4 regions of the Telluria sp. ZT3P26 genome follow, and region 2 is predicted to be linked to each of the others. Evidence: predicted binding sites of a transcription regulator. Region 2 holds the regulator's gene; each other region holds the start of a gene.

Region 1 (3,457 bases), on a different contig from region 2:
GTGGTCGTGCGCATCAACGATCGCGGCCCGTTCCACTCCACGCGCATCATCGATGTGTCGTACACGGCAGCGCTGAAACTGGGCCTGCTCGGCAAGGGCAGCCACGAGGTCGAGATCGAGCGCCTGTTCCCGGGTGATCCGATCGTCCCGCCGACGCAGATTGCCGCCGCGCGGCGCGAAGCGACGTCACAGGCGCAATCGGCGCCGCCCGAGATCGCCGCGCTGATGCTCGAAGACCGGGTGCAGTCCGACAGCGGCGCTGTCGTGCGCCTGGTGGAGCCGGCCACGCCAGCAGCACCGGCCGCCCGCGCCACCACGGGCGAGTACTACATCCAGCTCGGCGCGTATGGCCGCACCGGCACGGCCGAGGCGATCAGCGAGCAGGTCACGCGCACCGGCGTCGACGTCGGCACGCTTGAAGTGGTGAAGGTGGGGGCATTCAATCGCCTGTACGGCGGACCGTATCCGACGCGGGCCGAGGCGATCGAGGCGATGGACGCGCTGCCGGCGTCCTTGGGCCTGAAGCCGATCGTCGTGCGGCGCTGAGGCCGCGCCGCGCTTTCTGAAAACGTCTTAGGTTGCCGCGCGCTTGCTGCGGCGACGCACTGCGCCCAGGCCGGCCAGGCCGGCGAGCGCCAGCAGGATGCTCGATGGCTCGGGCACTTCGGCAGAGGCCACGACTTTCGTGTAGTCCAGCAGCAGCTGGGAATTGGTCAGCACCAGGTCGCCCACGACGTTCAGGTTCAGCGTCAGCTGGTCGCTGCGCAGCAGTTCGTCGATGATCGACCGGTTCGAGATGATGCCGCTGATGGTGAAGGCACCTGTGCTGTCCCGGGTGATGGTCGTGGTCTCGGTCGAGCTCTTCGTGTAGAGATGATAGCAAGCGTAGGTGTTGCAGCCGATGCCTTCGTACGTGGCCAGGAGGGGACTTGCGCTCTTCGTGCTCGATTCGGTCCATGCCGTGCTGCCGGTTCCCAGAGCGACGCCGCCGATCGACAGGGTGGCGCTTTCCTGCTGGCCCGTGCGCAGCACCGTTTCATAGTTGGTCAGATAGCGTGCATAGCTGACCGACGTGTGCGGAAGCCAGCCCGTCATGCTGCTGCCCGTCGAGACTGGCGCCGATGTCGTGAACATGTCCGTCCCATCGTCACGGAACGAAAACGAGTACGTCAGGCTGTTGACCGTGTAGTCGGCTGGCAAAAACGATTTGCCACTGAACACGGCGCTGTAGTTGTTGTTCGCCATGTCGCTCGAGGCAAACGCGCCGGTCATGGCGATTGGCGTGGCCAGTGCTGCAGCGGAGATGGTGCACAGTGCGGTCAGCAGAGCGGTGGTGATCAGTTTTTTCATGGCAAACCCCTATATTTTGAATTTAAGAAACTATGATTTGTATATAGCAATACTTGTGCCAGCAAAGCAACCTATTGATTATAAACAATCTTATTTTCTTAAAAGAATTTAGTGTAAAGAAATTCGACACTTTTTAGCGTCCGCGCAACACGTTGGGACGAAAAAAAAGCGCACCCGCAAGTGCGCTGTGGCGAATCGTGATGCAAGCTCAACTGCAGCGGGTGAGGGCGACGCCGTTGTAGTCGTCGGCAAACCCCGTCAAGCGGTCGCGTTCGGTGACGTCGATGCCGCGGTACTGATAGCCGGTGCGCATGACCTGCGGTCCGCGCGGCAGGATACGCACGCCGCGCACGCCCTGGCGCTGCAGGTCGGCCACGAGCTTTCGCGCCGCACCGTCCGACTTGAACACGCCCAGCGAAATCGCATGGCGCAGTGGCGACGTGTCGTTCTGCATGATGAAGAAGTTGGTGACGCCACGTTCCCGCAGCTCGGCGACGCGGCGCTGGGCGCCCTCGCGGCCGCCGTTCGGCGGCAGGTAGACCAGGCGGCTCGTCACTTCCTGGTACGGCATCTCGATGCGCGACTGGCGCGCCGCGAGGCCAAGCCGAGCGACACGGGCCTCGAAGCGGCGCGCATCGGCCGTGCTGAACGGGCCCGCCTGGACGCAGGCGACCAGCTCCCGCATAACCGGAGCTGGCGCTGGCGCAGGCGAGGGCGCAGGCAGCGGCACGGGCGCCTCGTCTTGCGGCGCCGGCGCCACGCTCGCCGCCGCTTGCCTGGCCTGCGTCGGCGTGAGCTGCTGCATGCGCTCGGGCGCTAGCTGGTTTTTCAGGCGCGCCGGCTCGCGCGCCGCATCCGGCGACTGGCCGAGCAGGCCCTGGCCATATGCCAGCAATACGCCATTGGCGCCCAGCAGCGCCCAGAACACGAATTTCAACACCGCGTTTCTCCCGTCGAGCCGGTGGCTGCCGCATGCAGGCCGACCAGTACGATGTTATCGACCACCTGGTGCGCAACCTTGAGGGCTGGCGCGATATGGGGCGCGGCGCCGCCCGAGACGATGCAGGCAGCGCCGCCCAGTCCGGCCACCGCGCGCTCGATCGTGCCGGCCTGCGCCGAGAGCAGGCCGGACAGGATTGCATCCTGCGTATTGTCGCCAAACAGCGGCGGCAGCGCGCCGGCGTCAACCTGCGGCAGTTGCGCCGTGTTGCGCGCCAGGCTCGCCGCCATCAGGGCCAGTCCCGGCAGGATCATGCCGCCGAGGAAGCGGCCGTCGGCGCGCACCGCGTCGACCGTGGTGGCGGTGCCGCAGGTGGCCACGATCAGGTCCTGGCCAGGCAGCAGTGCGCGCGCGCCGATGGCGGCGGCAAAGCGGTCGCACCCGAGCCGCGCCGGTTCGCGGTAGCCGTTGGTGACACCGGCGCGCTGCAGGGTGGACGCGAACCACTCGACCTGCGCGCCGGCGGGCAGCAGCGCGGCGATGCGTTCGGCCAGCGCAGGCCCCGCCACATTCGAGACCAGTACGCGCGTGGCACTCGCCCAGTCTTCATGCACCGCATCCAGCCCGGCATGGGCCACCGCACCGGTTGCCGACCAGGCGCCGGGCGCCGCGCGGTCGTCTGCCAGCGCCCACTTGACGCGGGTATTGCCGGCATCGATCAGCAGCATCATGCTTTCACCCGCAGCGAAACGTCGCCGGCCATCACGGTGATGCGGCCTTCGTCCGTATCGAGCAGCAGGCGCCCGCTGTCGTCGACACCGGCTGCGCGGCCTTCGTGCCGCACGACGCCGCCGTCGAGCAGGACAACGGTCTCGCCCTGCCACGCATGGCGCAGGTTCCAGCGCGCGCTGAAGGCGGCAAACCCGCGCGTGGCAAATTCGCGCAGGCAGTCCGCCAGGCCATCGAGGAGCGCCGCCATCAACGCGTCGCGGTCCATGCGCGCCAGCCATGGCATGCCGGCCGCGCTGCGGCCCAGCTGCGCTTCCATCTCGTCGGGCATCAACAGGTTCAGGCCGATGCCGATCACGGTCCAGGTGCCGCCGCCAGGGGCGGCCTGGGTTTCGATCAGGATGCCCGCCAGCTTGTCGCCATCCTTGAGCACATCGT
Region 2 (3,457 bases):
ATCATCAACGGCGAGCGCTGACGCATCGCGCGCAATGCCTTCTGCGCGAATGGCGTGTCGTCACCCTCGAGCGACGCCATGATTGCCGCCACCGAGTCCGCGCCAAAATGCGCATCGATGCATGCGCGGTTGGCCTGCAGTTCGCTCTCGCCGGCGTGCGCCGTGGCGAACGCGCGGATCGCCGCCGGCAGATCCGCGCCCGGCGTCGCCTCGATCAGCGACTGCAACGCCGGCAGGTCGGCGCCCGGCACGAACACGTCGGCCAGGCCCACGTACAGCGCGTCGGCCGCGCCGATCGTCAGGCCGGTCAAGCCCAGGAACATCCCCAGTTGGCCCGGTGCGTGTGACAGGAAATGGCTGCCGCCGACATCGGGAAACAGGCCGATATTCACCTCGGGCATCGCCATCTTGGTGCGGTCGGTGACGATGCGCAGGCCGCAATCGGGCCCGCCCTGCGCGATGCCCATGCCGCCGCCCATGACCACGCCGTCCATCAGCGCGATATACGGTTTCGGATAAAAATGGATCAGGTGATTGAGCGCGTATTCTTCGGTGAAGAAATCCTCGAGCAGTGCGCTGCCGCCCTGCGGCGAGGCGTTGCCGACGTCGTGGAAGAAACGGATATCGCCGCCCGCGCACAGCGCTTTTTCGCTGCTGCTGGTGATCACCACCGCATCGACGGCGGCGTCATGCTGCCAGTCGAGCAGGATCGCGGTCAGCGCGCGCACCATGTCCAGCGACAGCGAATTGAGCGCCTTGGGACGGTCGAGGGTGATGATGCCGGCGCGGTTGGCGATGCGGGTCAGGACGTGTTCGGACATGGCGTGATCCATCGAAAGGAAACACGTATTTTACCGGCAGCGGGATGCAAAAAGGGCGTCCCGAAAAGACGCCCCTGGCGATGTTAACCTGCGCTCGAATCAGGCGGCAGCGACGTCTGCTTCGTCGACGTCCAGGCGTTTGATCGATGTTCGGTTATGGTCTTTCAGCATCTGCTTGTGCTTCAGGATTTGTCGATCCAGTTTATCCATCAACATGTCGATTGCGGCATACAGGTCTTGCGCGACGCTCGCCACGTGCAGGGTCTTGCCCGACACCTGGACGTTGATTTCAGCTTTTTGCCTTTTTTCTTTTTCAGTGAGGTTATCGACGGCCAGGAAGACGTGGGTATCTATGACTTGATCGAAATGGCGAATAATGCGCTCGAGCTTATTCTGAACGTATTCACGGATGGCAGGGGTTACTTCGAGATGGTGACCACTGATGGTGAGGTTCATACACACTCCTTTGAAGATGTCACGTCGCTTGCACCACACAGGAGCTGAAGGCACAGACTGTATGAGCGGCGTTGTTACAAGGCTTTGCGGAGACTGACGGGGGGGATCTTGAGCGCTTCACGGTATTTTGCGACCGTCCTGCGCGCAATGACCATGCCTTGTTCCCCGAGCATTTCCGCGATCTTGCTGTCGGATAATGGATTCTTAGGGTCTTCTGCTCCTGTCAATTGTGCGATGAGCGCACGGATTGCCGTTGAGGATGCTTCGCCTCCCGCTTCGGTGGCAACGTGGCTACCGAAGAAATACTTCAACTCGAACATGCCGTGCGGGGTCAGCATGTATTTCTGGGTTGTGACACGAGAGATCGTGCTCTCGTGCAGACCTAGTGTATCAGCTATCTCGCGCAAAACAAGGGGCCGCATGGCAACCGCGCCATGGCTGAAAAAGTTGCGCTGGCGTTCGACGATCGCCTCGGCCACACGCAGGATCGTGTCGAAACGCTGGCGCATGTTCTTGATGAGCCACTTCGCCTCCTGCATCTGCGCGCCCATCTGGCTCTCGCTGCGGCCCTGCTTGAGCATCGTGGCGTACAGGCTGTTCACGCGCAGGCGCGGCATCACGTCCGGGTTCAGCGTGACCGCCCAGCCGTTCTTGGCACGGCGCACGATCACGTCCGGCACCACGTAATCCGACACGTTCGACGCGAACGCGGCGCCCGGATGCGGATTGCACTGGCGGACCACGGCCTGCACTTCGCGCAGGTCTTCGTCGTCGCAATCGAGCGCCTTTTTCAGCTTGCTGTATTCGCGCTGCGCGAACCAGGTCAGGTAGCCTTCGACGATCTTCAGGGCCATGCGGCGCGTGACCATCGGCACGCCCGGCATGCGCCGGATCTGCAGCGCCAGGCATTCGGCCGCGCTGCGCGCGCCCACGCCCACCGGGTCCATGCTCTGCACCATCGCCAGCGCGCAGCGCAGTTCGTCGAGGTCGACCTCGAGTTCTTCGGGCAGGCGTGCGTGGATGTCGTCGAGCGGTTCTTCCAGGTAGCCGTTGTCATCGAGCGCGTCGATCACCAGTTCGGCCAGCGCGCGGTCGCGGGTTGACAGCAGCGTTTCGCGCACCTGCTCCATCAGGTGTTCGCGCAGCGTGATGGCGCACGCTTCCAGCTGCGGGCGGCCGTCTTCGTCGTCGCTGCTGCTGCCACTGCCGGACGACGCGCCGCTGCCTTCGCTCCAGTCATTGTCGGGCCGGTCGCCATCGACCGCGCCGCCTTCAGCGCCCTCGCCCTCGGCCGGGGCGCTGCCCTCGCCTTCGGCCTGCTGGCCCGGCGCCGGCGGCGCCTCGCCGGGTGCCGGCGCATTGTTGATCGCCCCATCGGCCAGCAAGCGCACCGAATGATCGAGCGGATCGTCGAGCCTTTCGAGCAGCGGGTTATCACCCAGTATCTGCTCGATCTCCTGGTGCAGTTCGAGCGTCGACAGTTGCAGCAACCGGATCGATTGCTGCAGCTGTGGCGTGAGCGCCAGGTGCTGCGAAGTGCGGAGCTGAAGGGACTGTTTCATCAATTGGTCATGGCTTACATGCGGAAATGTTCACCAAGGTACACGCGGCGCACCGACTCGTCGGCGATGATATCGTCGGGCCGGCCGGATGCGAGCACCGCGCCCTGATTGATGATGTAGGCGCGGTCGCAGATGCCAAGCGTCTCGCGGACATTGTGGTCGGTGATCAGGACGCCGATCTTGCGCTCCTTGAGGAAGCGCACGATGCGCTGGATCTCGATCACGGCGATCGGGTCGACGCCGGCAAAGGGTTCGTCAAGCAGCACGAAGCGCGGGTTGGTCGCCAGTGCACGCGCGATCTCCACGCGGCGGCGCTCGCCGCCCGACAGCGACAGCGCCGGGTTCTCGCGCAGCTTCTCGATCTGCAGGTCGGCCAGCAAGGTATCGAGGCGGTCGTTGATCTCGGTTTTGGTGAGCGACTTGCCGTTGACCTTCTGCAGTTCGAGCACGGCGCGGATGTTTTCTTCCACCGTCAGCTTGCGAAACACCGAGGCTTCCTGCGGCAGGTACGACAGGCCGAGCACCGCGCGGCGATGGATCGGCAGGCTGGTGATGTCGGTGCCGTTGATGCTGATCGAGCCGGCGTCCGATGGGACCAGGCCGACGATCATGTAGAAC
Region 3 (3,457 bases), 170 kb from region 2:
GAACTTCACGTCGAGGATCCGCGCCGTGTTGTCGGCCCGTTCCAGGAAGGTGCCCAGGCGGATGAAGTTGAATGCTTCATCCTGGAACATCGTGCCCAGCGTGACGCCGCGCGACAGGTGCGAACGGTACTTGACCCATTCCAGGAACTGGCCGGGATCGCGTTCGAACATGCGCTCGCTCAGGTGCTTTTGCAGCACGAGCCAGGTGGTGTTCTCGGTTTCCCAGACTTCGGTGGTCAAGGTGCCGCGCACGGCGCGGGCATTCTCGCGCGCGGCGCGCAGGCAGCTGGCGATCGACGACGGGTTGTCCGGGTCGCGCACCATGAAGTCGATGACGTTCTTTTGCGTCAGCGCGTCGTACTTGGCGTCGAACTGGGCTTCGAGTTCGGACACGCTCAGCATCGTGCGCCAACCTTGCTGCTCGGCCTGGGCCGATTGCGGCATCAGCGAATACTGGACGCGCACGTCGAGCATGCGCGCCGTGTTTTCAGCCCGCTCGGTGTAGCGGGCCATCCAGAACAAATGATCTGCGGTGCGGCTCAACATGCTAGTTCTCCAGTATCCAGGTGTCCTTGGTGCCGCCGCCCTGCGACGAATTGACCACCAGGGAGCCTTCTTGCAACGCCACGCGGGTCAGCCCGCCCGGCACCATCGACACGCTCTTGCCCGACAACACGAACGGGCGCAGGTCGATGTGGCGCGGCGCGATGCCCGATTCCACATAAGTCGGACACGCCGACAGCGCCAGCGTCGGCTGGGCGATGTAGCCATCCGGATTGGCCAGCAGGCGGCGGCGGAAGTCTTCGATCTCGGCCGTCGTCGAGGCCGGTCCGACCAGCATCCCGTAGCCGCCCGCGCCGTGCACCTCCTTGACCACCAGTTGCGGCAAGTTCGCCAGTGTGTAGTCCAGGTGCTCTTTTTTGCGGCACTGGTAGGTCGGCACGTTGTTCAGGATCGGCTTTTCGCCGAGGTAGAACTCGATCATGTCCGGCACGAACGGGTAGATCGACTTGTCGTCGGCCACGCCGGTACCGATGGCATTGGCCAGGCCGACGCGGCCGGCGCGCACCGCGTCGAGCAGACCCGGCACGCCCAGCGTCGATTCGGGACGGAACGCGCGCGGATCGAGGTAATCGTCGTCGATGCGGCGATAGATGACGTCGACCTGCTTCGGGCCGCGCGTCGTGCGCATGTAGACGGTGTCGTTGCTGACATACAGGTCTTGCCCCTGCACCAGTGCCACGCCCATTTGCTGGGCCAGGAACGCGTGCTCGAAGTAGGCCGAATTGTGCATGCCAGGCGTGAGCACGACCACGGTCGGATCGTCGCCGCCACGCGGCGCCACGGTCCGCAGATTGTCCAGCAGCAGGTCGGGATAATGGTCGACCGGTGCCACGCGGTTGCTCGCGAACAGCGCCGGGAACAGCCGCATCATCATCTTGCGGTTTTCCAGCATGTACGACACGCCCGACGGCACGCGCAGATTGTCTTCCAGGACGTAGAACTCGCCCTCGCCCGCGCGCACGATGTCGACGCCCGCAATGTGCGCGTAGATGTCCAGGGGCACCTTGACGCCTTGCATGGCCGGCCGGTACTGCGCGTTATTCAGGATCTGTTCAGCGGGAATGACGCCCGCCTTCAGGATGTTCTGGTCGTGGTACACATCGTGCAGGAAGCGGTTCAGCGCAGTCACGCGCTGCACCAGGCCAGCCTGCAGCTTGGCCCACTCGGCGGCGTTGATCACGCGCGGAATGATGTCGAATGGGATCAGGCGTTCCTTGCCGGCGTTGTCGCCGTACACAGCGAACGTGATCCCCACGCGTTGGAAGTTCAGCTCGGCTTCTGCCCGCTTCTGATCGATCAGATGTGGGGGCTGCTGGGCGAGCCAATCCGCGAACGCCTGGTAATGAGGTCGTACGGTTGCTGCCGTGGAATACATTTCATCGTAAAAGTTCGACATCATTGCCTCCTGTGCCAGAATACTAACAAGAAACGTGCCAGCCACCCCGTCCGACTCGCAAGTCAAACGAACGCAGGTATGAATCATGCTTAAATGCTTCTATCTTGCGCTTACTTAGTTGCGCGCAAACCAATACGACCAAATTCAGAGCGCCGGCATCGATCGCGCCCCAATCGAAAGGCACTACCGCATGGCTATCCGCGTTGCGCTTCATCACAAGACCAGCTACCGTTACGACCGCCTGGTCAATCTGTCACCGCATGAAGTGCGCCTGCGTCCGGCGCCACATGCGCGTACGCCGATCCTGTCGTATTCGTTGACCGTCCTGCCGAAAGAGCATTTCATCAATTGGCAGCAAGACCCGTACGGCAATTACATCGGCCGTTTCGTGTTCCCCGAACAAACCGACGTGCTCGAGTTCACGGTCGATCTCGTTGCGGACATGACGGTGATTAACCCGTTCGACTTCTTCGTCGAAAAGTACGCCGAGACCTTCCCGTTCGCCTACCCGGACCTGCTGCAGTCGGAACTGAGCCCGTACACCAGGTCGCAGGAACCTGGCCCGCTGCTGACCGAGTGGGTCGCCGACGCGCGACGCGAACTGCTGGCCCAGCCGATGGGCACGAACGACTTCCTGGTGGCCATCAACCAGCGCCTACAGCGCGATATCGCGTACCTGCTGCGGATGGAACCGGGCGTGCAGGAGCCGGAAGACACGCTGCAGAAGCGCTCCGGCTCGTGCCGCGATACCGGCTGGCTGCTGGTGCAGATCCTGCGCGAGATGGGTCTGGCGGCGCGCTTCGTGTCCGGCTACCTGATCCAGCTCACCGCCGACCAGGAAGCGCTCGACGGGCCGAGCGGCACCACCGTCGACTTCACCGACCTGCACGCCTGGACCGAGGTGTATGTGCCGGGCGCCGGCTGGATTGGCCTCGACCCGACCTCCGGCATGCTGGCCAGCGAAGGCCATATTCCACTGGCCTGCACGGCGATGCCGTCGTCGGCTGCGCCGGTGACCGGCTTTACCGACAAGGCCGAGGTCACGTTCGTCCACGAAATGACGATCACGCGCATCCACGAAGACCCGCGCGTGACCAAGCCGTACGCGGAACACGACTGGGACAAGATCAACCGCCTGGGCCAGCAGGTCGATTCTGACCTGATGAACCAGGACGTGCGCCTGACGCAGGGCGGCGAGCCGACCTTTGTCTCGATCGACGACATGGACGGCGCCGAATGGAACACGCTGGCGCATGGCGACAAGAAGCGTGAGCTGGCGGGCAACCTGATGCACCGCCTGAAGAACCATTTTGCACCGGGCGGCATGATCCATTACGGCCAGGGCAAGTGGTATCCGGGCGAGCCGCTGCCACGCTGGGCGCTGAACATCTTCTGGCGCGTCGACGGCCAGCCGATGTGGTTCGATCCATCGCTGTTCTCGGACGAGCACATCGATGATGGCTACGGCAGCGAGGATGCCGGCCGCTTTGCCGCGGA
Region 4 (3,457 bases), on a different contig from region 2:
ATGCGCTGCTCGATGACGTGCGCCGCCCAACCGGACGTGCGCGCGATGACGAACAGCGGCGTGAACATCGCCGTTGGCACGCCCATCATGTGGTACGACACGGCCGAGAACCAGTCCAGGTTCGGGAACATCTTTTTCACGTCCCACATCACGGTCTCGAGGCGCTCGGCGATGTCGTACATCTTCATCGAGCCGCCCTCTTCCGACAAGGTGCGCGCCACTTCCTTGATCACCTTGTTGCGCGGGTCCGAGATCGTGTAGACCGGATGGCCGAAGCCGATCACGACTTCCTTGTTGGCCACGCGGTTGCGGATATCCGCTTCGGCTTCGTCGGGATTCTCGTAACGCTTCTGGATGTCGTGCGCGACTTCATTGGCGCCGCCGTGTTTTGGTCCGCGCAGCGCGCCGATCGCGCCGGTGATGGCCGAGTGCATGTCCGAGCCGGTACCGGCAATCACGCGGGCGGTGAAGGTCGACGCATTGAATTCGTGTTCGGCGTACAGGATCAGCGACGTGTGCATTGCGCGCACCCACGATTCCTTTGGTGCGAAGCCGTGCAGCAGGTGCAGGAAGTGGCCGCCGATCGAATCGTCGTCGGTGTCCACCTCGATGCGTTTGCCGCTGTGGCTGAAGTGGTACCAGTACAGCAGCATCGAGCCGAACGACGCCATCAGGCGGTCGGCGATGTCGCGCGCGCCGCTGATGTGGTGCTCGTCCTTCTCGGGCAGCGTGCAGCCCAGGACCGACACGCCGGTGCGCATCACGTCCATCGGATGGGCATTGGCCGGCAAGGCTTCGAGCGCGCTTTTCAGCGCCTGCGGCAGGCCGCGCAGTGAACGCAGCTTGGCCTTGTAGCCGCGCAGTTCACCGTCGTTCGGCAGCTTGCCGTGTACCAGCAGGTAGGCGATTTCTTCGAATTCGCTGGTGGTGGCGATGTCGAGGATGTCGTAGCCGCGGTAATGCAGGTCGTTGCCCGACTTGCCGACCGAGCACAGTGCGGTATTGCCGGCGGCGACGCCGGACAGGGCGACGGATTTCTTCGGCTTGAAGGTCGGGGTTTCCTGGTTCTGCGTGTCCATGGGTGGTCTCCTTACTTGACTTTGTTCTGGGCAAACAGCGCGTCGAGCTTCTGCTCGTAGCTGTGGTAATCGATACGATCATACAGTTCGGCGCGGGTCTGCATCGTGTCGAGCACGTGCTGCTGCGTGCCGTCGCGGCGGATCGCGGTGTAGACGTTTTCGGCGGCCTTGTTCATCGCGCGAAACGCCGACAGCGGATACAGCACCAGGCCCACGCCGGCGCCGGCCAGCTCATCGACGGTAAACAGCGGCGTGGCGCCGAACTCGGTGATATTGGCCAGCACCGGCACCTTGACCGCCTCGGCGAAGCGCTTGTACATGTCGAGCGTCGTCATCGCTTCCGGGAAGATCATGTCGGCGCCCGCTTCGACACAGGCCACGGCGCGTTCGATCGCGGCGTCCAGGCCTTCGACGGCCAGCGCATCGGTGCGCGCCATGATCACGAAATCGTCATCCAGGCGGGCATCGGCGGCGGCGCGGATGCGGTCGACCATTTCTTCCTTGCTGACGATTTCCTTGCCCGGCCGGTGGCCGCAGCGCTTGGCGCCGACCTGGTCTTCGATGTGGCAGGCGGCGGCGCCGGCCTTGGACAGCGAACGCACGGTGCGCGCGACATTGAAGGCCGACGCGCCAAAGCCGGTGTCGACATCGACCAGCAGCGGCAGGTCGCACACGTCGGTGATGCGGCGAACATCGACCAGCACGTCGTCGAGATTCGAGATGCCCAGATCGGGCAGGCCAAGCGAGCCGGCGGCAACGCCGCCGCCGGACAGGTAGATGGCCTTGAAGCCGGCGCGCTTGGCCAGCAAGGCGTGGTTGGCGTTGATCGCGCCCACGACTTGCAGCGGGGATTCGTCCAGGATTGCCTGGCGGAAGGCGGCGCCTGCGGAAAGTGTGCTCATGCTGGTCCTTTGTGATTGCGGTAAGAGATCAGGGGATGAATTGCAAGCACCGTGCCAGCGTGACTCAACCTGTCTCTTACCGCAATTTCAAGGACTTAGATGCGATCAGCGTCCTTTCCAGTCGCTGCAGCACACACCCTGTGTTTCACTATGCAACACGGAATGAAACATGAAACAACTGGATTTATCTTACACCAGCCATAAGCCAGCGCCAGTCACCTGCGCATCCAGCACGGCTTGCTGCCCGATCCAGCTGCCGATCAGTTCAGCGCGCGAGGCGGTGGCCAGCTGCGCCACCCACGCCGCACTGCCGCCGGCTGCGGCCGCATCCAGATCCGAGTTGGCATACAGCGCCGCGACGAACTGGGCGTCCGACAAGGCACCATAGCGCGCCGCGAATTCGCCCGAGCCGACGAAGCCTGCCACCAGGCCCGCCGTGTCCAGGCCACTGGCAGCCCAGTCGTTGAAGCCATCCAGATCGCCGCTGCGATCGAGCACAGCCTGGTACAGCAGCCCGACCGACCTGAGGGTGCCGGCGTCGGCCTGGGTGAAGCGCAGATCGACCGTGCCATTGCTGAATGCGCCCTGCTCGATACCGCGCAACGTGTCGATGTCGCCGGTGACCGCATCCACCGCCTGCACCGCTGTCGCGCCAAGCACGAAGCGCATGCCAGCCAGCGCGCCGGCGTAGACAACGGTATCGGTGCCGTCGCCGCCGACCAGCACGTCGTTGCCCGCGCCGCCGTCCAGCCGATCATCGCCGCTGGCGGCGAGCCAGCTGTTTTCAGTGCTGACGCTGGAGGCAGCGATGACGAGGTCAGGGCCCTGCAGCGCCCGGTGCTCGGTGCTGGCAGCAAAGCCGAGCAGCACGTCGGCGCGCGTGTAGGTCCCTTGCGCCAGCTGGCCGCTCCAGAATGCCAGGCCCTGCGCGTCGGACGCCCGGCCCAGCACCTGGCTGTAGAGGGTCGACACGAACGCCTCATCGGACAGCGCATTCGTGCCACGCGCGGTCCACTCGGCGGAGGCAACGATGCCATGCGCCACCGACGCGGCGTCGTTGCCATGACTCAGGTAGAAATTCAGGCCGCCGAGGTCGGGGGCGCGCCCGAACGCCGCCTGGTACAGCAGCGCCATGTCCGTCAGGCTGTCGCGCGGCGCCGCGAGAAACGCCAGGTCGGCGTCGCTGCCATCCAACTGCGCGAGGGTGAGATTGGCCGGCCTGCCCCCGGCGAACACCGTCGCGGAATGGACGGCGCCCAGCGTGCCGTCGGCCCCCATCGTGAATTGCCAGTCGCCGCGCGCGCTGCCGCCGCCCTGCAGCACATCGTTGCCGCTGCCGCCGCGCAGGCTGTCGTTGCCGATGCCACCCACCACCAGGTCATTGCCGCTGCCGCCATCGAGCAGGTCGTTGCCGCCGGCGCTGCCGATGATGTCGTTGCCACCACCGCCGAACAACTGGTCGTCGCCGGCGCCGAG

The links. The regulator sigma-54, encoded in region 2, starts transcription at its own class of promoters, with help from an activator protein. The targets are predictions, from matches to a motif close to TGGCANGNAANCTGCTTT.
Region 1: a site for sigma-54 is predicted at 1,394-1,411, ahead of AC56LN_RS13870 (PEP-CTERM sorting domain-containing protein). Genes of this name have one in related genera too.
Region 3: a site for sigma-54 is predicted at 1,983-2,000, ahead of AC56LN_RS19890 (circularly permuted type 2 ATP-grasp protein). Genes of this name have one in related genera too.
Region 4: a site for sigma-54 is predicted at 2,021-2,038, ahead of prpB (methylisocitrate lyase). Genes of this name have one in related genera too.

What each region holds. Positions count from the first base shown of each region.
Region 1 covers NZ_JCASII010000004.1:38,067-41,523, forward strand. Annotated here, with positions in the region: gene AC56LN_RS13865 (septal ring lytic transglycosylase RlpA family protein) at 1-546, shown strand, start outside; gene AC56LN_RS13870 (PEP-CTERM sorting domain-containing protein) at 574-1,350, opposite strand; gene AC56LN_RS13875 (SPOR domain-containing protein) at 1,559-2,290, opposite strand; gene AC56LN_RS13880 (type III pantothenate kinase) at 2,284-3,021, opposite strand; gene AC56LN_RS13885 (biotin--[acetyl-CoA-carboxylase] ligase) at 3,018-3,457, opposite strand, start outside.
Region 2 covers NZ_JCASII010000006.1:83,574-87,030, reverse strand. Annotated here, with positions in the region: gene AC56LN_RS19175 (enoyl-CoA hydratase/isomerase family protein) at 1-821, opposite strand, end outside; gene hpf (ribosome hibernation-promoting factor, HPF/YfiA family) at 921-1,277, opposite strand; gene AC56LN_RS19165 (RNA polymerase factor sigma-54) at 1,352-2,839, opposite strand; gene lptB (LPS export ABC transporter ATP-binding protein) at 2,854-3,457, opposite strand, start outside.
Region 3 covers NZ_JCASII010000006.1:249,534-252,990, reverse strand. Annotated here, with positions in the region: gene AC56LN_RS19895 (alpha-E domain-containing protein) at 1-546, opposite strand, end outside; gene AC56LN_RS19890 (circularly permuted type 2 ATP-grasp protein) at 548-1,960, opposite strand; gene AC56LN_RS19885 (transglutaminase family protein) at 2,151-3,457, shown strand, end outside.
Region 4 covers NZ_JCASII010000005.1:145,961-149,417, reverse strand. Annotated here, with positions in the region: gene prpC (bifunctional 2-methylcitrate synthase/citrate synthase) at 1-1,079, opposite strand, end outside; gene prpB (methylisocitrate lyase) at 1,091-1,981, opposite strand; gene AC56LN_RS17090 (DUF4214 domain-containing protein) at 2,171-3,457, opposite strand, start outside.